One region of the Exiguobacterium sp. s161 genome, then DNA from elsewhere that is predicted to be linked to it. Evidence: predicted binding sites of a transcription regulator. Region 1 holds the regulator's gene; the other holds the start of a gene.
What was found. The regulator LexA, encoded in region 1, represses DNA repair genes until DNA is damaged. The targets are predictions, from matches to a motif close to CGAACATATGTTCG.

Region 1 (14,882 bases):
CTTCCGGCTCGCATCTTCTGCCGGAACAGTGACGAAGATGACTGTGATCTCCTCACCCTTCGTATCATAATAGAATTCAACGATCCGACCGTCCGCTGTTTCAGGTAAAATACCTTTACGGGGCTGTCCGGTCTCGTCCAATTGTACGTATGGTTGCAGCATTCTTTCGCCTCACTTTCTCCGTCATTCATCATAGCACGTCCATCTGATTTATGCTAATCTATATTTGATGTGAAAGGGGGATGAGTCGCGCATGGAATGGTTCATGAACGGGATTCTGCTCTGGGGCTTTATCATGATTACACTCATGGCGATTGGCGGGTTTTTCATGTTCCGGAAGTTCCTCAAAAAGTTACCGAAAGAAGACGGTAAATCGATGATGGACTGGGAAGATGAGTACATCGACCAAACACGACATCTTTGGACGGATGAGACGATGGAATTATTGAACGCTCTCGTCATGCCGGTTCCATCGGCATTTCGTGATGTCGCACGCCGCAAGATTGCCGGGCGGATCGGACAGTTCGCACTGGAGGAACAAGCGACAGAGATGACATCTGAACTGGTCGTCAAAGGATATATTTCCGCTACGCCAAAACGCGATCATAAATTCTTGAAAAAAGCACTGACGGAGCACGCCATCGACTGGCGAGACTACGCATTATACTTCCAAAATTGAAGGATGCACGAAAAACCGCCGAAGTCGCCTTCAGCGGTTTTTTTAATGAGGTAAGTGCGCGACCGGCACGGTGCCCGACTTTACTCGTTTGTATTTCAAATACATCGCGAAGCGCCAAGGGACGATCATTCCAAAAGCGACGAGATAAAAAATGCCGCCCGTTTCGAAAATGTCAATCTGCCCGCCGATGAAGAACTTCGCAACCGTCCGAATGAATAAGATACCGAATAAGACGATGAAAAAAGCTTTCGAACGTTGCAAATAAATCTGCCCTTCTGCTTCATAAAAATTGGATGTCTTGATCAAAAAGATGCTGAAGATGGCTCCAATGAGCAATGCTTCTGCCACTTCCGTCCATGTCAGACGGGATGCTGGGTATAAAAACTGTAGCATCCCCGTCGACATCGCAAAGGGCGGGATCAAGATTTTTTTAGCATTCGTCGGTTTTGCTGATGCCTTCACACGAATGAAGCTGATCAGCAATCCCATGACGAGCGCTACCCCAGTTGATATCCAAATCATCCGATCACTTCCTTGATTAAAATCCAGTGAATCCGACGATGTCACTCATCCATGCTGCGAATTTACTCAAGCCATCAAAATACAGCATGACTCCGAACACCATCATCAAGGCTCCCCCGAATTTCGTTAATTTCAGACTATACTGCACGAACAAGCGCGAACGACCGACGAAGAACGCCATCAATAAGAACGGAATCGAGAAGCCAAGCACATACGCGAGCATGTAGAACATGCCTTGACTCGGATTGGTCGCAGCTAATCCGATGACTCCTGCGAGAATCGGACCTGTACACGGTGTCCAACCGGCTGCAAAACCGATTCCGACGAGTACCGTCCCGACGTATCCCCCTTTTCGTTCCCCGAGATTCAGTTTCTTTTCACGCATCAAGAATGTTGGTTGCCATAATCCGACGAGAACAATCCCAAATACGAAGATGACGAGTGCCCCAATCATCCGTAACGTATCGCGATATGTGATAAAGACATCTGCGAATAACGATGTCGATAACCCGAGCACAACGAATACCATCGCAAAACCAACGAGGAACGCTAACGTATGAAACAAGGATTGCTTTTCTCGTACGCCCCGTTCTTTTAAATCCGTCACCGACACGCCTGTGATGTATGAGAGAAACACAGGATACAGTGGTAGCGTACATGGAGAGACGAAAGATAATAATCCTGCTCCAAACGCTAACCATAACGAGAGCTCCATCATGAGCATCCCCTTTCCTTTACTACTATAGAAGAAGTTCCTCCTCTATTTTGCCAAACTCCTCTGCATTTAGCACCTATTATCTCACAGAAAGTTGCAAAAGATTCGTGTCCGCCAAAATTACAAAAAAATTACATTTCGTCGATTTTACTGAAATCTCGTTGCGCCTAGTAATTGGACTTGCTAGAATATGGATACGACACCAATGTAAGGGAGACTGCTATGACGACACAACAACTATTGACGTTAGCCATCGAAGCCAAACGTAGCGAACTATATCATCAAGCTGACCAGTCCAGCTTCACCTCCCCGCGTGTTCTACAACTTAGCCATGAACTTGATGTCCTACTTTTAGAATATTCACGGACAGTCCAAAACTACACCATTCACGGTTCGAACGAACCGCTCTTATCTTAATGCACGATTTGGTCAGTATTCGAGTGTGAATGCTGACTTTTTTTTATGACTTTTTATTTCTGATGGGGTGCTTGATGTCCGCTCTTACATTCATTGCTAGCTCTCGTCCCCTTTATATACCTGACGATTTCCCTCAATTATACGTACATGAAGTCGAAGCGGTTGAAATACGTCTCATTGAAGCGAGGAAGATTCACGATACCTTACTTGTATACGATCGATGGTGCCGATCAGTGGGAGTTCATAATTTATCTACAACGTCATATAGAACAACGTCATATGGAAGAAGGAGATGTCCTCGAGCTGCTCTATATCGAAAATCAAAATGACAGCATGCATGACCATCTACCGTCCACTCCGCTACTAGAGCCAATCGAAATCAATATTCGCCAGCGGACGTACCAATCGATTCGCGGCACGTTTCAACTCTCCGCTAACGATTGGATGCAGGAATTGTACAATCGTTCTTACCTGACAGCGTTCGGCGTGATGACGGTCGTCAAGTATTGATGATCCGTTTCACTTTTTCATCATCAGACGATAGAAGGATTTAACACTTTCTATTTTTAAGACTTTTTTCTGTTGAATTGTGCGAATTTTTTATATTTAGTAAGCCAAAAGACCTATAAACATCCGTTTTTCATAATCAGTATGTCCTATCGATGACAAAAACCGTCCTTTTGCAATCTTGTTGTCACAAAAGCCCGGTTTGTAACTCGAATGACATTGACATGTAAACGCACAGGTCAGATTTGCCGTGTAAAGTAGGAACAGTAAACACAGCATATGTCAGGAGGACATCAATAATGAAAAAAGCAGTTTTCGCTGCCGGTCTTGCAGCAACAGCTCTATCAGTAGGATTTGCCCAAGAGACAGAGGCTGCCTCAGAAACGGTAACAGTAAATACACCAGTACTCAACGTACGCACAGCACCTACAACTGCATCAGCAGACGTAGGGAATGTCTATAAAGGTCAAACATTAAATGTCGAAGGACGTTCTGGCGCATGGATCAAAACAACAGTTAACGGTCAAAAACGTTATGTCCATGGTGCGTATACGTCTGCAGCAGGCTCATTCGACTTTAAAAAAGCTACAGTTACTACGGCAGTATTAAACGTCCGCACACAACCAACGACAAGCTCGAAAGATGTCGGTAACCTCTACAAAGGCGAAAAAGTCAACGTAGAAGGTAAAGTTGGTGCATGGATTAAAACAACAATCGATGGTAAAACGCGCTATGTACACAGCGACTATACTTCACTCGCTGGCGTATCGAAAGCACCAGCAGCAAAAGCACAACCTGCTGCGAAGCCAGCACCAAAAGCAGCAGCTAAACCAGCTACTGCAACAAAACAATCAACACCTGCAAAATCAGGCACAAAGGTGACGATGAACGTCAGTGCTTACACGAACGACCCATCTAACAACGGTAGCCAACTCTACAACGGTCGCGCGTTGACAGCAAGCGGTTATGACGTTACGAATACGATCACTTACAATGGTATGCGTATCGTAGCAGCTTCTTCACAATACCCAATCGGTACACGTATGCACATCGAAGGCATTGGTGAAGCAATCGTACTCGACCGTGGCGGCGCAATTCAAGGTAACAAACTTGACCTTCTCGTTGGTTCACAACAAGAAGCACTTAACTGGGGACGTCAAAACGTCACAGTCACAGTCTACTAATCAAAACAAACAACCTGCCGGGCGAGGCCGCCTGGCAGGCTTTTTTTATGTCTTTTTTTAAGAAACCGTGACATGACCGGATTGCAACTGATACATCTTCTTATACAGACCATCTTGTGCGATTAATTCTTGGTGATTTCCTTGCTCGATTACTTCCCCTTGATGCAACACAAGAATCAAATCTGCATCTTGAATCGTCGATAGACGGTGGGCAATGGCGATCGTCGTCCGCCCTTGACGCATCCGTTCAAGTGCGACTTGCACTTTCTCCTCTGTCTCCGTATCAATCGAACTTGTCGCTTCATCGAGGATCAAGATTTTCGGATCCCGCGCCATCGTGCGTGCGAAGGAGATCAACTGACGTTCCCCAGCTGAGAACGTCGCCCCCCGTTCCGCAACGGGACTGTCATATTGCTGGTCGAGTTGATTGATGAATCCGTCGGCTTGTACGAATTTAGCAGCCGCTTCGACACGATCAAAGGAAATCGAACTATCGAATAATCGAATGTTATCAGCGACCGTTCCCGTGAACAAGAATGAATCCTGCAACACGAGTCCGACATGCTGTCGTAGTTCTTCTTCTGATAACTGCTCAAGAGGTTGACCATCGATCAAAATCCGACCCGATTGGTATGCGTAAAAGCGCATCAAGATATTGATGATTGAACTTTTTCCACTTCCCGTATGACCAACGAGGGCAATCGTCTGTCCTTTTTTCGCCTCGAACGAAATTCCTTTCAAGACATCTTTCTCTCCGTCATAACTAAAGCGCACGTCTTCAAAGACGATATGTCCTTCCGATACTCGTGCATCCCCTTCGAGTTGTTTCGTTGGTTCCGGCTCATCCGTATCGAGAACCTTGAACACACGGTCTGCTGAGACGACAGCTTGTTGGAACTCGGACAACCGTTGCATGATTTGCTGTACCGGTTGGAAAATCCGCTCCATGTAGCTGATGAAGGCATAGACGACACCGACTTGGACCGTTTGCGAGAACGATAGGACACCGAAATACGTCACAAGTGTCGCAATTGAAATGGCGAGTAACAATTCAATGATTGGTCGCAGCAACCAACTATCGAGCTTCAAGTTCTTATAACGTCCATTCTGGTGGGCGACGTTCGTCTCCTCGAACTCTGCCATCAAGCGTTTTTCTTGGCGGAATTGTTGAATGATTGCCATCCCGTTGATGGATTCGTTCAGTTGGGCATTGATTTTCGATAGTAAATCGCGGACTTCCGCGTAATACTTCGTCGAATACTTCCGGTAAATCCAAATGATGAAATAAAACAGCGGTAACAATAGTAACGCAATCGTCGCGAGTCGCGGCTCTAGTAGATAAAGGAAGATATATGTTCCAATCAACTGAACGCCGCTTTGCACAAATGTTGACAGGACACCGATGTAGAGCTCCTTGATTGCTTCCGTATCGTTCGTGATCCGGGATACGAGCACTCCAGCAGGCATTCGGTCAAAATAGGCAAGCCGTAAGTGCATGACGTGCCGGAACACATCAATGCGTAAGCGTTGAATGACTTGCAAGGCAATCTTTTGGAATTCGAACGCCTGCAAGTAATCGACGATGATTCCTGTCGTATGCAGTAACAAGTACGCTGTAAACAAAAGTGCGACTTCCTGTACCGGATACGTACCCGGTGCGACGTATTCATCAATGAAAATCTTGACGAGATACGGTCCCCCGAGTTTTGCCGCTGTCGTAATGAACAGCAGGATGAAGGCGATACTGACCTGTTTTTTGAACGGTTTGACGAAATCAAGTAATCGTTTCAGGACGGCTTTTTCATTGATATCATGATTCATTCGGAACGCCCTCCTTGTTCGACGAGTGATTCTAGTTGCTGACGATCGTACGTCTCTTTATACCAACCGTCATGAGCGAGTAACTGCTCATGCGTGCCTCGCTCGATGATCCGACCGTCTTCAAGGACGATGATCTCATCGGTATGTGACACAGCCGACAGGCGATGAGCAACGATGATTTGTGCCTGATCGTGATCCGCCGTGCGGAAGTGGTGGATGATCGCTTCCTCAGTTTTGGCATCAACCGCAGATAAGGCATCATCGAGCACTAAAATCGGACAGTCTGCTAGTAATGCCCGGGCAATCGAGATCCGTTGTTTTTGACCGCCGGATAACGTCACCCCACGCTCCCCGACCATCGTCGCATACCCTTCCTTAAACCCAAGAATATCCTCATGAACCGCTGCGATCCGAGCTGCTTCCATGATGTCTTCCATTGATGCGTCCGGTTTTGCAAAGGCAATATTATCAGCAATCGACGCGGAGAATAAGAAATGATCCTGTGGGACGATCGCCACTTGACGACGGACGGTGTCACGCGTCAATTGTTTGATGTCTCGTCCACCAATCGTGATGGCGCCTTGTTTGACGTCGTATTCGCGAGACAATAAGCGAACGAACGTCGATTTCCCAGCACCTGTCTTCCCGACGATTCCGAGCGACTTACCGGGCTTCAACGTCACATCGATGTCTTGTAAGACCGGTTGCGTATCATAGATGAAACGCTCAATCCCAACGTGGAGTTCAGGTGAGGAAACACTTGTTGCTGCTTCCTTCGCATCTTTAATTTCCGGTTCGATCGCAAGCATTCGCTCGATCCGATCGTAGGAAGCACGACCACGTTCGACAATGTTGAACAACCAACCGAAGGCAAGCATTGGCCATGTCAATAAACCAAGATATGTAGTGAATGAGACGATGTCACCGATTCGGATTTCACCTTGTTGTAACAGATATGCACCATATCCGACAGCGATGATGTACGATAGACCGACTAATCCAAAAATCGTCGGATCAAATAATGCATCGATTTTTGCGACACGACGGTTCTTTTGGACGACGTCATCCGATAGATCCGTAAACGTCTGCACGTCAGACTCCACTTCTCCTGTTGCTTTTAAGACACGGACACCACTAATGCTTTCCGCGACCTTGTCATTCAAATCGGAGAAGGCTTCCTGTGCGTCATGAAAACGCGAATGTAACATTTTCCCGTAGCGTGACGTCAAGTAGACCATCAGCGGCATCGGTAGAAGTGATACGAGCGTCAATTTCCAACTGATCGTCGTGACCATCGTGATGATGACGAAGCTCCCCATCGTCACCGAGTCGACGAGCGTTAGAATACCGGCACCTGCTGTCATCGATACCGCCTGTACGTCGTTCGTCGCATGCGCCATCAAATCCCCGCTCCGATATTTCTTATAGAACGATTGATCCAAATCTGAAAAATGTCCATACAGTTGGCTGCGCAATAATCGACCGAGACGAATCGATGCCCCAAAGATATAAAAGCGCCAAAAATAACGAATGATATATGTCGCGACCCCGATGAGCAACAATGTACCTGCGAGACGAATCAAATCATTCTTCGTCAAGCTTCCCTCGCTTAGACCATTGACTGTCGTCCCGATGATCTTCGGTGGAATGAGTTCTAACGCTGCTACAAAAATCAAACTGACGACCCCAAGACTATACGCTTTCCATTCTCGTCGGAAAAACCAACCGAGTTTCCTGAAGACTCCCATTCAAGTCTCCCCCCTTTTTTAAATCCTATGATTATTTGAAATAGTCTCACATTTTAGATTAGTGCTCTTTCTAAAAAATAGCAAATAAAAAGGAGACCATTTGGTCCCCTTTCGTACAGCTTATTTTTTAGGTGATTTCATTGAACCACTCATTGAACGCATCACTTGGTTGACTTTCTTTTGTGATGGCTTTTGACCCATTTGCATCATCAATGTCTTAATCATATCTTCGTTGATTGGTGGGTTTTGCTCCAAGTAGTTCATCATGTATCGACGAGCGATATAGAAACCAAGGGCGACACCTGCTACCAAGCAAAGAAGGGCAATTAAAATCCAAATCCATGTAGCCAAGTTGCTTCCTCCTCTAACTTAAAACGTCGCTTTTTACTATACTATAATTCCAATTGTTTGCATAGATGATAATAGATGAAAAACGAGCCCGACGTAAGATCGGACCCGTTTTTCCGGAAAAGATTATCCGAGTTGTTTGACTGTCGCTAAAACGTTCTCAACAGACATGCCGTATTCTTTCAAGAGGAAGTCTCCAGGCGCAGATGCACCGAAACGATCGATTCCGATGACTTGTCCTTCTGTTCCTACATATTTGTACCAACCGAGCGAAGCGCCTGCTTCGATCGCAACACGTTTCGTGATGTGTTTTGGAAGAACTGATTCTTTATACTCTGCTGACTGCGCTTCGAATACTTCCCATGATGGAAGCGAAACGACAGCTGCTGATTCACCAAGTTCTTTTTGTGCTTCGACAAGAAGGTGAACTTCTGAACCCGTACCGATCAAGAGCGTATCAGCTTTCGTGACGTCACCAGCGATGACATAACCACCTTTTTCAGCGCCCTCTGTCGTCGTACCTTCCAGTTCAGGAAGACCTTGACGTGTCAAGACAAGAAGTGTCGGTTTGTCTTTCGCTTGAACCGCTGTTTTCCATGCTGCGATCGTCTCTTTTCCGTCTGCTGGGCGGTAGATCGTGACGTTCGGCATTGCACGGAAGCTCATCAAGTGCTCAACTGGCTCGTGTGTTGGACCATCTTCCCCGACAGCGATCGAGTCGTGTGTCAAGACGAAGATTGATGGAAGTCCCATTAATGCTGCTAAACGAACCGCTGGACGGAGGTAATCCGAGAAGACGAAGAATGTCGCGCCGTAAGGAATAACGCCGCCGTGAAGTGCCATACCGTTGACAGCTGCAGCCATTGCGAATTCACGTACTCCAAACCAGATGTTACGACCGCTTGGGTCGATATCGAAGTCTGCTTCGCCTTTGAGCATCGTGTTGTTCGATCCTGCAAGGTCAGCTGAACCACCGAACAATGTCGGAACGTTCTTCGCAAGACCGTTCAAGACTTCACCACTCGTTTGGCGTGTCGCTTTTTTCGATGACAAGTCGTACGTCGGAAGATCTGCTTCCCAGTTGCTTGGCAATTCATTTGCGATCGCGCGAACGAGTTCAGCATGCAATTCTGGATGCGCTGCTTCGTATTGTTTCATCGTCTCGTTCCATGCGTCTTCTGCAGAAGCACCACGTTGGACGATCCGCTCGTCGAACAATGATTTAACTTCTTCAGGCACGTAGAACTCTTCGTGATCCCAAACGTAGCTTGCTTTCGTTAATTTGATTTCCGCTTCACCGAGTGGTGCACCGTGAGAAGCCGATTTCCCTGACTTGTTCGGTGAACCGAAGCCGATGACTGTCTTGACTTCGATCAACGTTGGTTTTGTCGTCTCTGCTTGTGCCGCCGCGATCGCTCTCGAAATCGAATCGATATCCGTTCCGTCTTCTACGCGAATGACTTGCCAGTTGTACGCTTCGAAGCGCTTCTGGACGTTTTCAGAGAATGATTTATCGAGATCGCCGTCAAGTGAGATATCGTTTGAATCGTACAATACGACCAATTTACCAAGACCAAGGTGACCTGCGAGTGAAGCCGCCTCAGCTGAGACACCTTCCATTAAGTCTCCATCTCCACAAATTCCGTATGTGAAGTGATCGACGACGTTGAGATCGTCACGGTTGTATTTTGCTTCAAGATGACGTTCTGCCATCGCCATACCAACTGCCATTGCAATCCCTTGACCAAGTGGACCTGTTGTCGCATCTACACCAGCCGTGTGACGGTATTCCGGGTGACCTGGTGTTTTTGATCCCCATTGACGGAATGATTTAAGATCATCCATTGATAGATCATATCCCGATAGGTGGAGGAGTGAGTAGAGAAGCATCGAACCGTGTCCAGCTGAAAGTACAAAACGGTCGCGGTTGAACCATTCTGGATTTTTAGGGTTGTGGTTCATATGATCCGCCCAAAGCGAGAATGCCATCGGCGCTGCTCCCATTGGCATACCTGGGTGACCCGAATTCGCCTTTTGTACGGCATCAATCGATAAGGTACGAATCGTATTAATTGCTAATTGTTCTACTGTCGTCATGTTCGTCAAAACAATCATCCTCTCTCTTTTTCACAAATTCCTACTCATTTTAGCACACTCTTAAATGTGATACAACTTTTCTAAATAGTATGTCACATTAAAATGAATGCGCTATCTATAGCCGTTCTATCGACTCATACAGGATGCATGAATTGATGAAAGATCGTTATTAAGATGTATTGCTATCGTGCAATGTTTCCTCATCTAACAGCGCTAAACAAAAAAGAGGTCCGCTTAACGCGAAACCTCTTTCTTCTATAGAAGGAACAAACGATTATTGTTTATTCCGTTCTTCTTCTTGTGCTTGTTTTAATTTCTCAGGTGTTACGTCTGTGCCCTCTTCATCAACGATCTTCATGCCCATGAGTTGGTTTTTGAACGATCCACGGAATGCTGCGAGATACGCTGCACGTAACTCTTTTTGTTCTGCTGTTTCTGCTTCCGATAACGGCTCGACTTTTGATTTATTCGCCAATGCATTGATTCGATCTAATTGTTCTTGTGATAACATGAAATCCCTCTTTCTCTATGACTCAAACTTGAGTTGTTCAATTGTATTCTTACTGTAAAAGAGCTTACTAAAAAAAGCAAGTTAACCGCGTCAGTCGACGGGTTACTTGCTTCTCATTCCGGGCTAGGTGTCAATTCGCGGTATTCAAGATATCGACGATTGACTGTTGCCTTTGAGATATCATGTCCCATCCCGCGAAGCGTAATGGCGATATCTGAAAACGTCAGTCCGAGTTCTCGAAGACGTACGATTTCTTCGATCGGTACGTCCTTTCGACTACGCCCAGCGTTCTCTCCTTGGCGATTGAGATTTCGTTCCGGTCGAAAGCCTTGTTCAACAGCTCGCCGCATGCCGCGCGCGATTTTTGCGTTATGCAGTTTCCGTTGATATTCTTCCACGAGTGAGACGATCTCAAGGACCATTGCTTCTGCATCTGCAAGCTGGTATTCTCCATCGGAATCAAGCGTCATCAACCGAACACCGTGCTTCTTAAACGTGTGCAAAATAGCGATTTTCGCATTCCCACGACCAATCCGTGTATCATCCGTCACGAGGACCGCATCTACCGCGTCACGTGTCACATGATCAAGAACCGTCAGCATCCCTTCCCGATCGACGTCATAGCCACTCTCTTTTTCAGAGACGACGTCCACGACATCAAAACCCTTTTGAGACGCGACCTTCGAAAGTTCCATCCGTTGGCGTTCAATCGAACTATCTTGTGCTTCTTTTTCGGTCGACACCCGACAATAAATCACGACCTTCATCGTACCTCACATCCCTGTTCGTTCTTTCACAACTTTTCCATTTTGTCATTGTTGTGCGATTGGTACAACGATTTTGCTTTTTGAGATGACGTGTTTTGTTTCAACATCATTATTTTTAATCAACCAGTTGACGTACTCTTCATCTGACATCGAACCATCATTATAGACTTCAGCGATTTGTTCGACTGTAGCGTTCTCATCGACCGTAACGGAAGCTGTCATCAGTTGCGCCACTTTTTCATCCGGGCGTGGTGTGAGTAAAAAGATCACGAAGGCAATACTTAATGCATAGAAGAGAATTGAAAAAGCATGAGTACGAATCGTATGAATCATCATGAATCCCTCCAAATATGAAATGAATGAGTTAGAATAAATGTTCGCGGAACAATTGTTCGCATAACTCATAATAAACATAGAACCCGTGTTCGGTCAACACAAAATGTCGAACAATTGTTTGTACGCTCATTTGTTCTATGTTATAGTGAATCTAGAAACATATATTCTTACATTTCAAACTTCAATCCAGAAAGAGGTGGCAATTCGTATGCGGAAAATGTCTAAGCGCCAACAAGAGATTCTCGACTACATCGTCTCTGAAGTGAAACTGAAGGGGTATCCACCATCAGTTCGTGAAATCGGAGAAGCAGTCGGACTCGCGTCTAGCTCGACGGTACACGGTCATTTGGATCGACTCGAGAAACGGGGAATGATTCGCCGTGACCCGACGAAACCACGTGCGATTGAGATATTGCTTGATAAGCCTGAAGAAATCACGGAAGCCATCGTCCATGTTCCCGTCATCGGGAAAGTCACAGCGGGTCTTCCGATTACAGCGATTGAAAACATCGAAGAACAGTTCCCGCTCCCTGCACATTATGTAGGAAATGAGACGGTCTTCATGTTGACGATCGATGGTGAATCGATGATTAACGCAGGTATTCTTGACGGCGATCGTGTCATCGTGCGCCAGCAAAACACAGCAGAAAACGGAGAAATCGTCGTAGCTATGACCGAAGATAGCGAAGCGACGGTGAAACGGTTCTTCTTAGAAGATCAACAGGTACGTCTACAACCAGAAAATGACTCGATGGATCCGATGTATTTCGATAATGTCTCCATTCTTGGTAAGGTAATCGGCGTGTATCGGACGATTCATTGACGGAGGGACCAGTTACGACTGGTCTTTTTTCATGCCTTCAGGAAATGTACATGATACCGTCAATACCGTCGCACTGACGGGTTACGTTGCGTATTCGGTCGCAACGCAACAAACCGATTGGTTACCAACCGCCATCGGTATCGCTGTCGGTACGCTTTGGTTGTCACCCGACCTCGATTTAAAGTCAGAACCGTATTATCGCTTTGGACCATTTCGAGTCCTTTGGATGCCGTACGTCAAAATCATGCCCCACCGCTCGATCTGGTCGCATGGACTGATCATCGGAGATATCATCCGGCTTCTTTATAGTGCTGCGATTCTGATTCCCCTACTATTTTTAAGTCTATATTTTCAGGTTCTTGATTCTGCTACGATTGATTCGTGGTTCGCTTCCCTGCCTGCATTCGTCGTCGGTATCATGGTGGCGAGTACGATTCATATCCTACTAGATTATTCCAGCAGTTGGTTTCGACCTAAAAAAAGAAAAAAACGTCGTCGGTAACACCTCTTTTGCTTGTTCGCAGGCAGGAAGAGGTGTTTTCTTATCCACTTTTTCGTATCTTTAAACATCAAAATAAAAAATTTCCATTCCTATATTTCAATTATATGTATTGAAAACGTTCTCAATTCGGAGTAATTTAAAGTAGAAAGGCCATTATCTGCTTTAATCCAAAGGGAGGTTTTTTGCATGAATAACTTTGTACTAGAAATGATCGGTACGATGATTCTCATCCTGCTCGGGGATGGGGTCGTCGCCGGTGTCGTCTTGAAAAAGACGAAATCGGAAAACAGCGGATGGATCGTCATCACATTCGCTTGGGGTCTTGCCGTCATGACAGCAGCATTCGTCGCTGCTGAAAGTGGAGCACACTTGAACCCCGCATTGACAATCGCACTTGCTTTGAACTCTGACCTACCGTGGGCAGACGTTCCGATCTACATTGCCGGACAACTTGTCGGAGCTTTCATCGGCGCCATTCTCGTTTGGCTTCATTACATGAAACATTTTGAAGCGACTGATGATCAAGCTGCAAAACTCGGTGTGTTCGCAACAGGTCCAGCGATTCGTCATACGCCGTCGAACTTGATTTCTGAGATCATCGGGACATTTGTTCTCGTCTTCGGTATCTTGGCACTTGGTTTAACAACGTTCGGAGATGGCTTAAAACCACTCATCGTCGGTTTACTCGTCGTCGTCATCGGTCTCTCGCTCGGTGGTACAACAGGGTATGCCATCAATCCGGCTCGTGACCTTGGACCGCGTATCGCGCACGCTATCCTACCGATTCCGAATAAAGGTTCATCTGACTGGGGCTATTCATGGATTCCTGTCGTCGGTCCGATCATCGGTGGAGCGCTTGCCGTGTTCATCTATCAATTGATCTACTAAGATCACGTCTCACTAACACATACCGCTCAAGGGGGATTTCGAAATGGAAAACAAGTATATCCTAGCACTCGACCAAGGTACGACAAGCTCACGTGCGATCATCTTCGATCACGATGGGAAAATCGTCAACTCGGCACAACGGGAATTCAAGCAGTACTTCCCACAACCAGGCTGGGTCGAGCATGATGCAAACGAAATCTGGGGTTCGATTCTTGCTGTCATGGCCGAAGCACTCGGAACAGCAGATATCAAACCTGAGCAAATCGCCGGAATCGGCATCACGAACCAACGTGAAACGACTGTCGTCTGGAACAAGGAAACAGGCAAACCCGTTTATCACGCGCTCGTTTGGCAATCACGTCAAACATCTGGTATCTGTGACGATTTAAAAGAACAAGGTTTGAACCAGAAGTTCCGCGATAAAACAGGACTTCTGATTGATGCCTACTTCTCTGGAACGAAAGTCAAATGGATCCTCGATAATGTCGAAGGTGCGCGTGAGCAAGCAGAGAACGGTGAATTGCTCTTCGGTACGATCGATACGTGGCTCGTTTGGAAACTGTCTGGTGGAAAAACGCACATCACGGACTACACGAACGCTTCACGAACATTGATGTATAACATCTACGAACAAAAATGGGATGAAGAGTTACTCGATATCCTCGGTGTTCCTGCTTCGATGTTGCCAGAAGTTCGTCAGTCGAGTGAAGTCTACGACAAAACGGTACCGTATCACTTCTTCGGTTACGAAGTGCCAATCGCTGGTATTGCGGGTGACCAACAAGCAGCACTCTTCGGTCAAACGTGCTTCGAAGCGGGTGAAGGGAAAAACACATACGGAACAGGTTGCTTCATGCTCATGAACACAGGCGAGAAAGCCGTTTCTTCTGATCATGGACTCTTGACGACGATCGCTTGGGGCGTCGATGGAAAAGTGGAATATGCGCTGGAAGGTTCTATCTTCGTCGCTGGTTCTGCGATCCAGTGGCTCCGTGATGGACTCCGGATGCTGAAAAA
Region 2 (14,882 bases), on a different contig from region 1:
GAGAATTCAACCTATTTTTATCGTTTCTGAGCTACGACATTCTTTTTAATAACAATAATAGTATTATGTAACCTAAATCATCAAAAAAGAATGAATATTCAATTTCGCTCTCAGTTGCATCGAGAAGTGGTTCGACGGGTCATTGGTCGACTCATTTGATTTCAAGACGATTTCTGAAAAACGTCGAAAACGTGCTCGATTTCGCATACTTCATCTTGGTTCGGGTATAGAGTGTTAGGTAAGAGTTATTTTCATAAGGGGGAGTTCTAAATGATTACTGATCAACAAGCACGTCAGTATTTGAAGGATGCTAAACGCATTGCCGTCGTCGGTGTCTCGAGTGATTCCGGAAAGACCGCAAACTGGATTGCTGACTACTTAGTCCAACATGGATACGAAGTCATTCCGGTCAATCCGACGTTAAACGAGTGGAACGGTCAAAAAGTCTATCCGAGCGTCGCAAGCATTCCAGGACACATCGATATAGTCGACGTCTTCCGTCGGTCTGAGTTTTTAGCGGATGTCGCCAAAGATGCTGTTGCTCACGGTGACGTCGGGATGATTTGGAATCAGCTTGGTCTCTCGAGTGTCGAAGCAGAAAGTCTTGCACTCGGTGCTGGTATTCCATATATTGAGAATCGTTGCATCAAAATCGAGCATCAATATCTGTGAGTCATCGCACGATTTCAGGCATCTTCACCCGTTCGTGAAGGTGTCTTTTTTCATGCGCTTTACAGGTTATGCTTGTCAGGAAGCAAGAAGATGCCTACAATTAGAGACAGACTACTTGAAATAACGAACGAACGTTTGTAAAAACGACGTCGTAATTTCGAATTTTGAGGTGAAATGAATGGCGACAGACTTAAATAACTACAATGATGATGCCATACAGGTGCTCGAAGGACTCGAAGCAGTCCGGAAGCGCCCAGGTATGTATATCGGTTCAACCGATCACCGTGGACTTCACCATCTCGTCTACGAGATCGTCGATAACGCAATCGATGAGGCACTTGCAGGATTCGGGGAACAAATTGACGTCACGATTCATAAAGATAATGCAATCACTGTCCGTGACCATGGACGTGGAATGCCAACGGGGATGCATGCATCGGGAAAGCCGACTGCTGAAGTCATCTTCACAGTCCTTCACGCTGGCGGTAAGTTCGGTCAAGGTGGATATAAGACGTCCGGTGGCTTACACGGCGTCGGGGCGTCGGTCGTTAACGCCTTATCAACGGATTTGAAAGTAACGATCTTCCGTGACGGGAAACAATATGAGCAAACGTTTGAAAACGGTGGGATGCCGAAGACGACGTTGCTTGAAACGGGTACGACGCGTCAAAACGGAACGAGCGTTTACTTTAAACCAGATGGCTCGATCTTCAGTACGTTGACATACAACTACGATACGCTCGCAGAACGCTTACGCGAATCCGCTTTCTTGCTGAAAGGTCTGAAGATTACGCTGACGGACGAACGGTCCGATAAACAAGATATCTTCCAGTACCAAGACGGTGTCAGCGAATTCGTCCAGTACTTGAATGATGATAAAGATACGCTTCATCCGACGGTCGCGTTCGAAGGCACGGAAAACGAGATCGAAGTCGATATCGCCTTTCAGTTCACGGATGCGTACTCGGAAAACGTCCTGTCGTTCGTCAACAACGTCCGGACACGCGACGGTGGAACACACGAAGTTGGTGCGAAGACGGCGATGACACGGGTCATGAATGAATATGCCCGAAAGAACACGCTCTTGAAGGAAAAGGATAAGAACCTTGACGGAAATGATATCCGCGAAGGGTTGACGATGATCGTCTCGATCCGAATTCCGGAAGAATTCCTTCAGTTCGAAGGACAAACGAAGTCGAAACTCGGTTCACCGGAAGCGCGGACGAGCTGTGACGCTGTCATCAGTCGTCGTCTCTCGACGTACTTGGAAGAGAACCCGCAAACGGCGACGCTGTTGATCAAAAAAGCGATCCGCGCAGCGCAAGCGCGTGAAGCAGCACGTAAAGCCCGCGAAGAAGCACGAAATGGGAAAAAGAAGAAACGTTCGAGCATCTTGAACGGAAAACTGACACCTGCTGCTTCGAAAAACGCGGACAAGAATGAATTGTTCCTCGTCGAGGGTGATTCTGCCGGTGGTTCTGCGAAACAAGGACGAAACCGGACGTTCCAAGCGATTCTTCCACTCCGTGGTAAGGTCTTGAACACGGAAAAAGCGAAACTCGCTGACATCATGAAAAATGAAGAGATCAATACGATCATTCATGCGATTGGTGGCGGTGTCGGAGCCGATTTTGACTTGTCGGATTGTAATTTCGACAAAGTCATCATCATGACGGATGCCGATACCGATGGCGCACATATCCAAGTCTTGCTATTGACGTTCTTCTTCCGCTACATGCGTCCGTTGATCGACGCTGGGAAGGTCTTCGTTGCCTTACCACCGCTCTATCGTGTCTCAAAAGGAAAAGGCAAATCGGAGAAATTTGAATACGTCTGGGACGAAGAGACACTCAAGAAAACGACGAAGAAATTCGGTAAAGGTTATATGATCCAGCGTTACAAAGGACTTGGGGAGATGAATGCACCACAGCTCTGGGAAACAACGATGGATCCCGAGACACGGACATTGATTCGGGTCACGATCGACGATGCTGCTGTTGCGGAAAAACGTGTCTCGGTCTTAATGGGCGATAACGTTGGTCACCGCCGGACGTGGATCGAGGACAATGTCGCCTTCGGTCTCGCGGAAGACCTCTCGATCATCGAGAATGAGCACGTGACGAAAGAGAGTGTGAACGAACATGTCTAATCTACAAAACATCCTGAACCTGTCGCTCGAGCAAGTCGTCGGCGACCGGTTTGGTCGTTATTCGAAATATATCATCCAAGATCGTGCCTTACCGGATGCCCGGGATGGTCTGAAACCGGTTCAACGCCGAATCTTGTATGCGATGCATACGGAAGGCAACCTGTTCGACCGGGCCTACCGGAAATCAGCGAAGACGGTCGGTGTCGTCATCGGTAACTATCACCCGCACGGTGATTCATCGGTCTATGAAGCAATGGTCCGCTTGAGCCAAGAGTGGAAACTCCGTTACCCGCTGATCGATATGCAAGGGAACAACGGGTCAATCGACGGTGATAGCGCGGCAGCAATGCGGTATACGGAAGCCCGTCTGTCGAAAGTTTCGAGTCTGATTCTCGACGGGATCAACAAACAAACCGTCGATTACACGCTGAACTTCGATGATACGACGGAAGAACCGCTCGTCTTACCGTCGCTCCTGCCGAACTTGTTGATGAACGGTTCGACGGGGATTTCCGCTGGTTACGCAACCGAGATTCCACCGCACCACGCGGGAGAAGTCCTAGATGCTGCGATTGGTCGGATTTCCGGTACGGTCCAGAACGTCGATGACTTGTTGACGCACATGCAAGGTCCTGATTTCCCGACTGGTGGTGTCGTCCAAGGGCTTGACGGCATCAAGAAGGCGTTCGAGACAGGACGCGGGAAAGTCATCATCCGCTCGCGCTCAACGATTGAGACACTGCGGGGTGGTCGTCAGCAAATCGTCATCACGGAGCTCCCGTATGAGGTCAATAAAGCGAATCTCGTTAAACGGATGGAAGAACTCCGTCTTGATAAAAAGGTCGAAGGTGTCGCTGAAGTCCGTGATGAGACCGACCGCGACGGCTTACGGGTCGTCATCGAGTTGAAGAAGGAAGCGGACGCAGAAGGTGTCTTACACTTCTACCTCAAACAGACTGACTTACAAATTGCCTATAACTACAACATGGTCGCGATCCATGAACGGACACCGCGGCAAATGGGCGTCTTGACACTACTTGATGCGTATCTTGCACACGTCAAGGAAGTCGTCATCCGCCGGACAGCGTTTGATCTCGAACAAGCGAAACGCCGTCAGGAAGTCGTTTCTGCCTTAATGACAGCGATCTCTGTCCTCGATGAGACACTTGCCTTGATCCGATCTGCGTCGAACAAAGCAGATGCGAAGGAGAAGCTGATCACGCGCTTCAACTTTACGGATCGCCAAGCGGAAGCCGTCGTTATGCTCCAGCTGTACCGGTTAACGAATACCGATATCGTCGAGTTACAGGAAGAAGCTGCGAAACTCGAGAAGGAAATCGCTCGTCTTGAGAAGATCCTTAACGATGAAAAGACACGGAATCGTCTGATCATCAAGGAATTGACAGTCTTGAAGGAACAAGTCGCGGACAAACGTCGCTCGACGATCGAAGCGGAAGTTGAAGAACTGAAGCTGAAGACGGAAGTCATGATTGCTGTCGAAGAAACGATGGTCTTCCTGTCGAAAAACGGTTACGTCAAACGTTCGTCGCTCCGTTCATTCGGTGCTTCGAACGACTTGCCGGACTTGAAGGAACAGGATCGTCCGTTGCTCCAAGGGCAAGCGATGACGACCGACCACTTGATCGTCTGGACCGTTCGCGGGAATTACTTGCTGATTCCGGTCCATCAATTGCCGGATACGAAGTGGAAAGATGGCGGTCAACACGTCGCGAACCTCGTTCCACTCGAACCGGGTGACCGGGTTCTCTCAGCGGATCTCGTCCGCTCGTTCGACGAAGCACAGCATTGCTTGTTCGTGACTCGTCAAGGGATGGTCAAGCGTTCGAAACTGAGTGACTACAACGCCCAGCGGAAGTCAAAACCACTTCAAGGTGTCCGTTTGAAGGCAGATGACGAAGTTTTGTATGCTCAGGTCTCAACAGGTCAATCGGAACTGTTCCTTGCGACACAGAACGGTTTCGGTCTCTGGTTCACGGAAGACGACGTTCCTGTCGTCGGTGTCCGGGCTGCCGGTGTTAAAGCGATCAACCTGAAGGATCAAGATGTCGTCGCGGGTGCAATTGGCTTCAAGGAAGCACCACAGATCGTCCTCTTGACGCAACGGGGTGCCTTGAAGAAGATGCGTCTCGCGGATCAGTTCCAAGTCTCGAGCCGTGCGCTCCGCGGCTTACAGTTGCTCCGTGACTTGAAATCGAAACCACACCAAGTCGCTGCATTGATCGACGTCACACAAGCGAAAGAATTGGTCCTCAGCGGAAAAGAACAGGAAAAAACGATCCAAATCGGTTCGTTATCGTTCCTCGACCGCTTATCGAACGGTTCATTTGCCTACGATGAAGAGAAATTCGGTCCCTTACTCGACTGGTATACACGATAAGACGAGGCTCCTCCGGATAACGGGGGAGCTTTTTTAGATCTAGCGGGGCAGGAGAGGGGGAATTTTGAGATTTATCGCTATAAATATCGTTTACAAATTGAAACACTGACCAATAACGGCTACAATAGAAGAAATAGTCAGGTCACGATTCGTCACGAACAAGCGTCGGGTCACGCGTCTCCGCAGCTTTGCTTATAGCGTCAATTGATCAAGCAGCTACGGGACCGTCCCTTTAGCTGCTTGTTGTGCAATCTGCCGACCTTGGAGAGGTGATGAAGATGAAATTCAGACGTCGCGAAAAAGTAGCAATCTATATCACTCGGGAAAAACCTAACGGATGGGAACTACTTGTTTTTCATCCACAATCGGCTCCTGAGAGTGATTGGCAGATCCCCGCAGGTACGATCGAAGATGCTGAAATCGCAAAAGAAGCGGCTGTCCGTGAGACGCTTGAGGAAAGTGGTCTCTCGTTAGCATCCGTCCAGTACATCGGCGAAGAAGAGATGCGCTATCCGGAGCGAATGCGGGTGCATTACACGTATTTCTACCATGCGCACATCGAATGCCAAGAGAACCGCTGGACGCATTGTGTGGCTGGTGACGGTCAGGATTGCGGTGATTTCTTTGATTTCGCGTGGTTGCCACTTGATCGGATCACGCAACTCGAACGCCGCCATCATATTTTCTTGGATCGTTTGATTCATCGATTGGAACGGACACGTCCGTATGATTGTCGAAAACACGGTTAATCCCGTGTTTTTTTTGTTTTGTCTCAATATCTTAAGTTTACCTTGATTATGAGACAGAACCTTATAACTATTGATAATATATGTTATGTTAACTTGAATAAAAAAATGATTTTCTGGTCAGATTCATCCATCCCCCCTGTCGTGTAAAAATCGGTCTATCGTCCTGTTGGTCTTCTTCTTCATTCTTTGTTACTCTAATAACAGTAACACCGCGAATGTTACCTTTTTAACGGTAACAAATCAAATGTTCCCATAATTGTGGCAACAAATGAACAGGAGGAATCGTCATGCAAGCTGTTGCCTTGTCGTTTGATGTCAAAGGCTCCCGCGATTATCCGAGCAAAGAAGCATTACTTCAAGCGCTCCGAGAACTCGCGAACAATCTGAATACGGCATTTCCAACGAGTATCGTTCCGTTCCAAATCAAATCCGGTGATAGCTTACTAGCGGTATTTGCGGATTATCCGGTTAGTTATCCGGTCATTCTGCACTTATTGAATCAAGAATTACCAGGTTACATCGGGATTGGATTTGGTCAGTATGAGACGATTTCGACGACCCAAGCTGAAGAAGCCAATGGTAGTGCGATCATTCATGCCTTTGAAGCACAGGAATTGGCGAAGACGCTTCCGTCACAGATCGCCTTTGCTGGACCGCCCTACTTACCGACCGCCCTGCTGAATGGTTATCTTGAGATGCTCTATCCGGCGTATTTCGGGAAGACGGACCGTCAGATTGAGTTGCACCGGTTGATGGATCAATATCCGGATGATACGTATGAAGAGATCGGTTTAAAGATGGGCTTTAAGGAACAAGATGCTCGCGCGAATGTCGCAAAACTCGTCTCTCGCTCGCAGCGTAAGCAACGCAAGCGACTTGAAGCTGCCTTGGCACAGGCACTGGAGCAATTCCAAGTCTGGGAGGCGATTCGGTGACTGTCTTACTTAGCCTTATCCTTGTCCACTTACTTGCTGATTTTCCATTACAGACGAGACGGATGGCGCAACTGAAACATCGACACCGACGCATCTTGTTCCAACATCTTGCCGTCCATGCGTCTCTGATGCTACTTGTCCTCGCGTTCTTCGTCATCCGAGGGCAGTTGACCCTCGACATCGCCGGATGGCTAGGAGGGAGCATTCTCGTGTTTCACGCCCTACTCGATGCTTCCCCGCTCAAACGTCGCGTCAAGCAAGCAGCGGCGTACTGGATCGATCAAGCGTTACATATCGCTGCCATCATTGCCTTGACATGGGTGTTCGTTCCGATTGATTGGTCATTGTCGTTCGCGCGACCCGAGCAGGTCCTCTGGATTCTGTGCTTTAGTTTAGTGACGACAGAGTTACTCGGTCACGGGATTGCTTTGATGCTCGCACCATTTGCTCCGCGCTTGATCGAAGCGCATTTCGAGCGAAAAGTGACACGTAAGGAGCAACTCGACGGCGTCTCACGGACCGTCACACATGAAGTCGAAGATTCTGCGCGCAGTTATACGACGGAATTAAACGGAATCGGGCGTTATATCGGTCTCGTCGAACGGGCAATCATTACCCTGCTCGTCGTCACGAACGCAACCGGAGCGATTGGCTTCATCATTGCTTTGAAGGCACTGGCCCGTTTTAAACAGTTTGAAGATCGCCGTTTTGCGGAATATTACATCATCGGGAGCTTGCTCAGTATCTTAGGTGCGATTTTATGTGGACTCGCGATTCGCGTCGCACTCTAAACGATGAATGAAAGTGAGGGAGACGGTCTTGACCGTCGCACGAAGTATGAAACAAATTGGATTAGTGAGACATCACCGGGTGACGGAAGGATACCCGACGAAAGGCTGGATCAGTGCCAGCGATATTGAAAAATGGATTGAACGGTATGATACGTCAGACATCGATATTCAACCGGTCGAGCTCGGTCAGATCGACTGGACAGTCTGTTATGCCAGTAGCATGCCACGCGCCGTCCAGACGGCGAAGAGTGTCTACGATAAAGAGATCATCGTGACGGATCTACTACGGGAAGTACCGTTTCCGACGATTCAGTCGAATCTACGGTTACCGTTTCTTGGCTGGGCGGTCCTCGGTCGACTCGCAGCCCCGTTCAGCAAACGGATTCAAGCGGAGATCAAGGAAGCGAATGAACGGATTGAGGTCCTGTTGAATCAACTGATGTTCGAGGATGATGAACGGGTCTTACTCGTCGGTCACGGCGGCATGATGATTTTAATGCGGGCTGCGTTGAAACGGCGCGGTTACCAGGGGCCACGGTTCGGTCATCCGCGTAACGGCATGCTGTATCTGTTCGAGAAAGAGGAACCGACATGTTGAAATGGGGATCAACGATTCTGTTAGCACTCTGTTTAATCGTCATCTTTTATACGACACGGGACGAAGAGCCCCCTGCCCCAAACACGGGACAGATGGAGGTCTACGGTTTTGACGTCGGTCAAGGAGATAGCACGTTCATCCGGACGAAGGAAGACGCGATCTTGATTGACGGCGGGAATAACGGCAAAGGCGAGGATGTCGTCCGCTACCTGCAAGAATTGGGTGTCAAACGCTTAACAGCAGTCATCGCGACACATCCGGACGCCGATCATATCGGTGGACTTGATACCGTCCTCGATGCCTTTCCAGTCGATAGCGTCTATGCCCCGCGTGTCACGCATACGACAGAGACATACCGCGATTTCCTCCTTGCCGTCAAACGCGAAGGGGTGACAATCAAATCGGTTAAGGCAGGTCTTGAGATACCGAGTGAAGCTGCACGCTTTACGTTCCTTGCTCCCCTAACGGACGGGACACAGGATCTCAACAGCTGGAGTGCCGTCCTGCGGGTCGAACATGGACAGGACCGGTTCCTCTTCATGGGCGACGCACCGATCCGGACGGAACGACAATTGCTCGAGTCAGATGCCGATCTTAGCGCCGATGTCTTGAAGCTTGGACATCACGGAGCAGACACATCGTCCTCCCTGCCCTTCCTACAAGCCGTTGATCCGAAGCGAGCATTGATCTCAGCCGGGAAGGACAATGCCTATCGTCACCCACGTCCCTCCGTCTTACAGGAGCTGAAGACAGAACGGATTACGATTGATCGAACCGATCAAAGCGGAACGATCCAGTATATCTCGACTGGTGACGGCATCAAGGAATCGAACCGGACCGACTTACGACCGGAATAACAAGACGTGGAGGTGCATAAGATGCGATTGACCCTAGCTGATTTTGAAGACGATCTAGCGATTTGCGAGACGGACGAACGCGAGACGATCACATTACCGAAAAGTCGTTTGCCGCGCCAGGCGACGATTGGCGACCGACTCGACTGGACCGGGCGCTCGATTCGGATCTTACGCGATGAGACGAACGCACGTAAAAAAGAGATCACCGATTTGATGGATGATCTCTTTGAAGAATGATGGGACTCCCTTAGAACGCTGAGGGAGTCTTTTTTAACCCAGTAGACTGATGACGAGACCAGCGATGATGCTGTGAATAAGGAACCGAGCGTATACGTCAGCAAACGTAATCCGAATGGGAGCCGACGAATCGCGGCAAAGGCTCGGCGATTCGGAGGTCCTCCGGCAACAATACGTTGATACTCGTCAATAGGACTGTGAGCAACATCCTGTTGCTGGTTTAGAGTAGAGTTCGATTCGGTAAGTATGTGGTTTCATCTGTCCATCCTCCCTATTCCAATGACTATATCCTTCTATTCGCTAAGTAACTTCATAATCCTGTTTCAATTTTTTTGATATTTTACGAAAATTTTGGATGAAACTGGTAGTATAAAAGATAGACGTATTTCTTTATGCGTGATTCCTGGAAAATCACTAGCAGTTTTTTCTGAATTTTCGTACACTTTAGAAATACGATGCATATTAAAGGGGGAATCATCCATGTTTCAAACGTTACGTACATCACTCAAACAATCTGTCCTTGGTCAGGACGATGTGATTGATCATTTATTGATGGGCTTGCTCGCAGAAGGTCATGTGTTGCTCGAAGACCGTCCGGGGACCGGTAAGACGACATTAGCAAAAGCACTGGCGCAGACACTCGAAGCGAAGTTCTCACGTGTTCAATGTACAGCGGATACGTTACCGACCGACCTACTTGGGATGGAGCTGTTCAACCCGCTGACAGGATCGTTTGAACAACGGTTTGGTCCGCTGTTCGCGAACATCGTCCTCGTCGATGAAATCAACCGGACGACTCCACGGACACAGTCAGCATTGCTCGAGGCAATGGCGGAAGGGCAAGTGACGATCGGGGATACATCTTATACGTTACCGCAACACTTTCTTGTCATCGCGACACAAAATCCGTTCGATGGACACGGTACATTCCCATTACCGCATGCCCAACTCGACCGTTTCTTGTTCAAATTATCGTTCGCTCCCCTGACACGTCAAGCGGAAAAAGCATTATTACGCGGGGCGCACTTAACAGCAGCCGAACTACAGATTCCGCTCGAACAACTCAATGACTGGAAAGAGGAAGTCGTCGCCGTCTCGATCGAGGATAGCGTCGAAAACTACTTACTCGATGTCTGTGACGCACTCCGCGCCCATCGTGACGTTGAGATCGGACCGAGTCCACGAGCGACGCTCGCACTCTTAAAAGCAGCAAAAGCACGGGCCTGGATGCAGGAGCGGACGTACGTCACACCAGAGGACGTCAAGCACTTGGCGACGCCATTGCTTGCCCACCGTCTCGTCTTGACGCTCGAAGCGACGCTGAAGCTATCGAACGAACGTCTCGTCGAGCAAGTCCTCGATTCACTCACTGTTCCAACTGAGGTGTAATCATGCAATTGATCATACCAAAAGGCTTTAACCTCATCATTCTTACGATGACAGGTGCAAGCGGCGTCATCGTCGGCCTCTATGGTCCTGTCTGGATTGCGGCTTTATTACTCGCCTATACATTATATGGCTGGGTGATGCCGTATTATCTCGAATACGTTGCGAAGCGGATTCGCGTCCGCCTCCTTGAGACCGTTCGCGCTTTTCGAGAGGAAACGATCCAGATACCGTTCGAATTGTCGAACCCAACGAAGTTACCACTCGGTCGCATCACGATCTCTGGGTTGCTCGGGGATCAGATCAAGCTTCCTGATGCGAGTAGTCAATTTTGGCGTCAACACTTATATGTCAGCAAACAGACAATTGTGCCGTTTTCAATCGATGTCATTGCCGCTCACCGAGGAACGATTCGGATTCAGTCGTTTGACGTCATGATCTCGGATCCGTTTCATTTGATCACAATCTATGTGACGCTTGATATCCAAGAGCTGGGTCACGTCTTCCCTGACTTTGCACCAGCGTCAGTCGAGTGGAATGAGCGGATGATTCCCGGTGAGACGATTGATCGCTCGAGTCCGTTCACCGATCGCTCGAGTTTCCACTCCGTCGTCCCCTACTCCGGAGATGCGAAGTCGATCTACTGGTCCGCTTATGCGAAGACGAATGAGCTGTACTCGTATCAATATGACCGGAAACGTAACCATGATTATGCCGTCATCGTCGATGGCTTGTCCGCAGACGGACTCGCCCTCCGCTCGGACTTCGAGAAACTATTATCGCGTGCCGCGACGATCATCCGTGAACTCGAGAAACAAGGGGCTTCCTACAGCCTCTGGATTTCGATGGTCAATCGATCCGGTCAGTGGTACCATGTTCCGTCTGGTATGGGAAAACATCAATTCCTACGGACGATGGAATGCCTTGCCCGGATTTCCGAGTACGATCTACCGCTCGAGCGCCGGTACTTCACGAAGCGATTGCAACGTAGTGTGCCGTCGACGACGGCGGAGATTCACCTCGGTTACCGGCAGAAAGGAGTGAGCGCATGATTCTCTGGTGGATATTCCTTGCAAGTCTGTTACCGGTTCCGTTCTATCTCGCGCTCGCTCTTCCGGCACTTGCCTTCGTGCCGCATCGTTCGCTTCGCATCGGATTACAGCTACTCGTAGCGGGGTCCTTATATTTCCTCTCTCCCGTAGCTAGCGTCTTAGCGCTCGTCTTCGTCGCCTGGACCGCGTTTCTTGATACGGTCGATTCGCCGTGGCGATACGCTACGAGTGCGATGGTCATCGGCGTCGTGATGGTATTGTTCCCAGGAGTGACACCACCGATTGGCGCATTTTTAATTTTGGTCTTCGTCATTGCGTATCCATTCGTCGTCACGTACATGACAGAATGGCGGCGTATCTTACCGACGATCGCGTTAGTCCTCAGCGCGGGGCTGATCATCGCTGTCGTCTTCCGGCTCACGAAAGAAGCGCTCGTCGGATCCGTCACGAGTGCGATTCGTCCGCTATTTGAAGCATTCGGTTCATTATTCCTTTGGACGGAACCACTTGGTCGAGAAGCGGACACGATGACGAACCGGGCAATGGGGCTAAAGAATATCAAAGGTGTTCAAGACGTGGATCAAGCTGTCGTCCAGGCAGGAACACCGGATTGGATTTGGATCGCAACGACGCTTCTGACCGTGATCTTAGTTGCGATTACGCTTTATGTCATCCGGAAGCGAAAAGTCATAGCAATCGAAAGAGAACAAACCGTCAAGCACTCCAAGCAGGTACGGGCGCATGCGCCAAAGCGGCATAGTCATCATCCGCTTCTGAAGATTGCCTCTCAACTCGAGCAAGCCTTCCCAAGACGCCATGAAGAGACGACGCTTGAATGGCTGACACGGATCGAGTTCCCGGATGCATCACCAAACGCGCGTCTGATTGATGGAATCGAGTTCAGTCCAAGTGAACCAGCTTACGACATCCAGACGTTCCGCCGTCAAGTACGGGAACAAATCGAACGTTAACAAAAAGCCCCTGCTCATGGAGCGGGGGCTTCCTCGTCGCATAACGTGCGCATCAATTGGTTGCGTGGTGTCGTCGCAAGACCCCAGTCGCAAATCGCATCAAGTAAGGGAATCAAAGAGATTCCTTTTTCGCTCAAGGCATATTCGACGCGGGGTGGAATCTCCGGGTAAACGGTCCGTGTAATCAAGCCGTCTTGTTCGAGTTGTTTCAACTGTTGCGTCAGCGTCTTTGGTGAGACGTCCTGGATATAACGCTCCAGTGTATTAAAACGTACTTTCCCTTCTTCGTGCAGCTCGTACAAGATCATCACTTTCCACTTGCCTTGAATCTGACGCATCGTCGCATCGAACTCATTTAGATATGGCATACCGTTCCCTCCCTTACCAAAAGGTAACCGACTGACCTAAAAGTGCGTACTTCTCGGAACAGTTTCCCTCTGTTATCTTCAATCTATCATATCAAATAAGGAGACGATATCATGAAAACAGGATTCATTGCCATCACAGGTGCCACGTCAGGAATCGGGCATGCGACTGCTCAAACATTCATTCAGAAAGGATACCGTGTCTTATTGCTCGGACGACGAATTGATCGTCTGGCGAGCCTTGCTTCAGACGATGTCTTGATTCGCCAAGTCGCAGCCACCGACCGAGTTGCCCTCGATGCTGCTTTAGCAGACGCGACGGAAGCGTTCGGACCGGTCGAAGCGATCATCAACAATGCAGGACGGATGTTACTCGGTCAAATCGAGACGCAAGGAGCGGAAGAATGGGAAGAGATGTTTGACGTCAACGCGCTCGGTGTCTTACACGGCATGCAAGCCGTCCTTCCCTCGATGGTGAAACGGAAGACCGGCACGATCATCAACATTAGCTCGATTGCCGGTAAAAAGACGTTCGCCGACCACGCCGCGTACGTCGGCACGAAATTCGCCGTCCACGCGATGAGTGAGAACGTCCGGGGTGAAGTCGCCTCTCACGGTGTCCGCGTCATGACGATCGCACCAGGAGTCGTCGAGACAGAACTGCTCGGTCATACGACAAGTGACGCGATCAAGGACGGCTACAACGAATGGAAACAGTCGATTGACGGTGGTCTCGATCCGCAAATCGTCGCGGACACCGTCTTATTCGCCTTCGAGCAACCACAACACGTCAATATTCGAGAAATCGTCTTAGCCCCGACGAAACAAGTCGATTGACGAATAATAGACCGAAGCGCTCGGAAATGGATGTACTTCCGAGCGCTTCGGTCTGTTTTCATGTAAGCGTTACTTTATTAGGTGACTCTGTTCAATCGTTTGAAAGATTGATTGATAGATTTGGAGTTGCTCTGAACGATTCGGTCGTTCGATCCCCTCACCGAACAACCAGGTCGTCTCTTGTGTATCGTCATAGAGCATACCAGCCGCAAACGTCGGATTCGGCACCGAGATGCTTTCCTCATAGGAGAGACTCGGATCAAGAAACGGTTCGACGGATTTTTGAGAGCCGATGAAGAAAAACGGAATCTGTGCTTTCCGGTAGACGGTGGCATAGTCACGTCCCGATGCCTGATGTAAGTACTCCGGCATGATCATGACGGCATCGTAACGTCGTAAATCTCCTTTGATCTCCTGCAGATCAATCGAGTGAAAGTCCGGTGATTGCGTAAGAACTGGAGCCGTTCCGACGACGGCGATGGTGAGATCGATGGTACTGGCTTTTGGCGTCAACGTTGGTTTTTTCATCATACATACGGTAAGCAGTAGACTGAGTGCAAGTAAAGTCATGACGGTTCTTTGTCTCATCTGTCCCTCCATGATTTCCTAATATTAGGTCTTTCGCCTAGTTCCTTTATACCATAGAAATGGATGACGTTATGTTTTTGCACAATAGGGAAATCGCGTGAATAAAGTACCAACAGAAGCCAATAAAAAAAGACTCCCTGATCGGAGTCTCCTTACTTTTCAGCATCGATTTTTGAAGCCTTACGCGCAATGACGACAATAAAGACGATGGCACCGACAGGAATCACGAGCGGCATCCAGTCGAGGATATACTGTGCGTTCATCGTATCCCCCCTTACCTAGCAAGCTATAAGCGTA

Region 2: parE (DNA topoisomerase IV subunit B) is a predicted target of LexA. The motif match lies at 797-810, and genes of this name have one in related genera.

The regions. Positions count from the first base shown of each region.
Region 1 covers NZ_JACSNH010000002.1:269,296-284,177, forward strand. The annotation lists gene KNQ14_RS08920 (hypothetical protein) at 1-162, opposite strand, end outside; gene KNQ14_RS08925 (DUF2621 family protein) at 254-679, shown strand; gene KNQ14_RS08930 (CcdC family protein) at 722-1,201, opposite strand; gene KNQ14_RS08935 (cytochrome c biogenesis CcdA family protein) at 1,218-1,916, opposite strand; gene KNQ14_RS08940 (aspartyl-phosphate phosphatase Spo0E family protein) at 2,139-2,333, shown strand; gene KNQ14_RS08945 (hypothetical protein) at 2,541-2,843, shown strand; gene KNQ14_RS08950 (SH3 domain-containing protein) at 3,140-4,024, shown strand; gene KNQ14_RS08955 (ABC transporter ATP-binding protein) at 4,082-5,845, opposite strand; gene KNQ14_RS08960 (ABC transporter transmembrane domain-containing protein) at 5,842-7,593, opposite strand; gene KNQ14_RS08965 (YneF family protein) at 7,714-7,944, opposite strand; gene tkt (transketolase) at 8,068-10,038, opposite strand; gene KNQ14_RS08975 (DUF896 domain-containing protein) at 10,313-10,549, opposite strand; gene KNQ14_RS08980 (YneB family resolvase-like protein) at 10,663-11,316, opposite strand; gene yneA (cell division suppressor protein YneA) at 11,362-11,649, opposite strand; gene lexA (transcriptional repressor LexA) at 11,861-12,475, shown strand; gene KNQ14_RS08995 (metal-binding protein) at 12,507-12,977, shown strand; gene KNQ14_RS09000 (MIP/aquaporin family protein) at 13,164-13,865, shown strand; gene glpK (glycerol kinase GlpK) at 13,909-14,882, shown strand, end outside.
Region 2 covers NZ_JACSNH010000001.1:1,283,904-1,298,785, forward strand. The annotation lists gene KNQ14_RS06490 (CoA-binding protein) at 271-672, shown strand; gene parE (DNA topoisomerase IV subunit B) at 851-2,821, shown strand; gene parC (DNA topoisomerase IV subunit A) at 2,814-5,219, shown strand; gene KNQ14_RS06505 (NUDIX domain-containing protein) at 5,498-5,968, shown strand; gene KNQ14_RS06510 (hypothetical protein) at 6,256-6,903, shown strand; gene KNQ14_RS06515 (DUF3307 domain-containing protein) at 6,900-7,694, shown strand; gene KNQ14_RS06520 (histidine phosphatase family protein) at 7,702-8,292, shown strand; gene KNQ14_RS06525 (ComEC/Rec2 family competence protein) at 8,286-9,149, shown strand; gene KNQ14_RS06530 (DUF3006 domain-containing protein) at 9,171-9,386, shown strand; gene KNQ14_RS06535 (AAA family ATPase) at 9,867-10,775, shown strand; gene KNQ14_RS06540 (DUF58 domain-containing protein) at 10,778-11,824, shown strand; gene KNQ14_RS06545 (hypothetical protein) at 11,821-12,795, shown strand; gene KNQ14_RS06550 (winged helix-turn-helix transcriptional regulator) at 12,810-13,163, opposite strand; gene KNQ14_RS06555 (SDR family oxidoreductase) at 13,275-13,997, shown strand; gene KNQ14_RS06560 (hypothetical protein) at 14,067-14,585, opposite strand.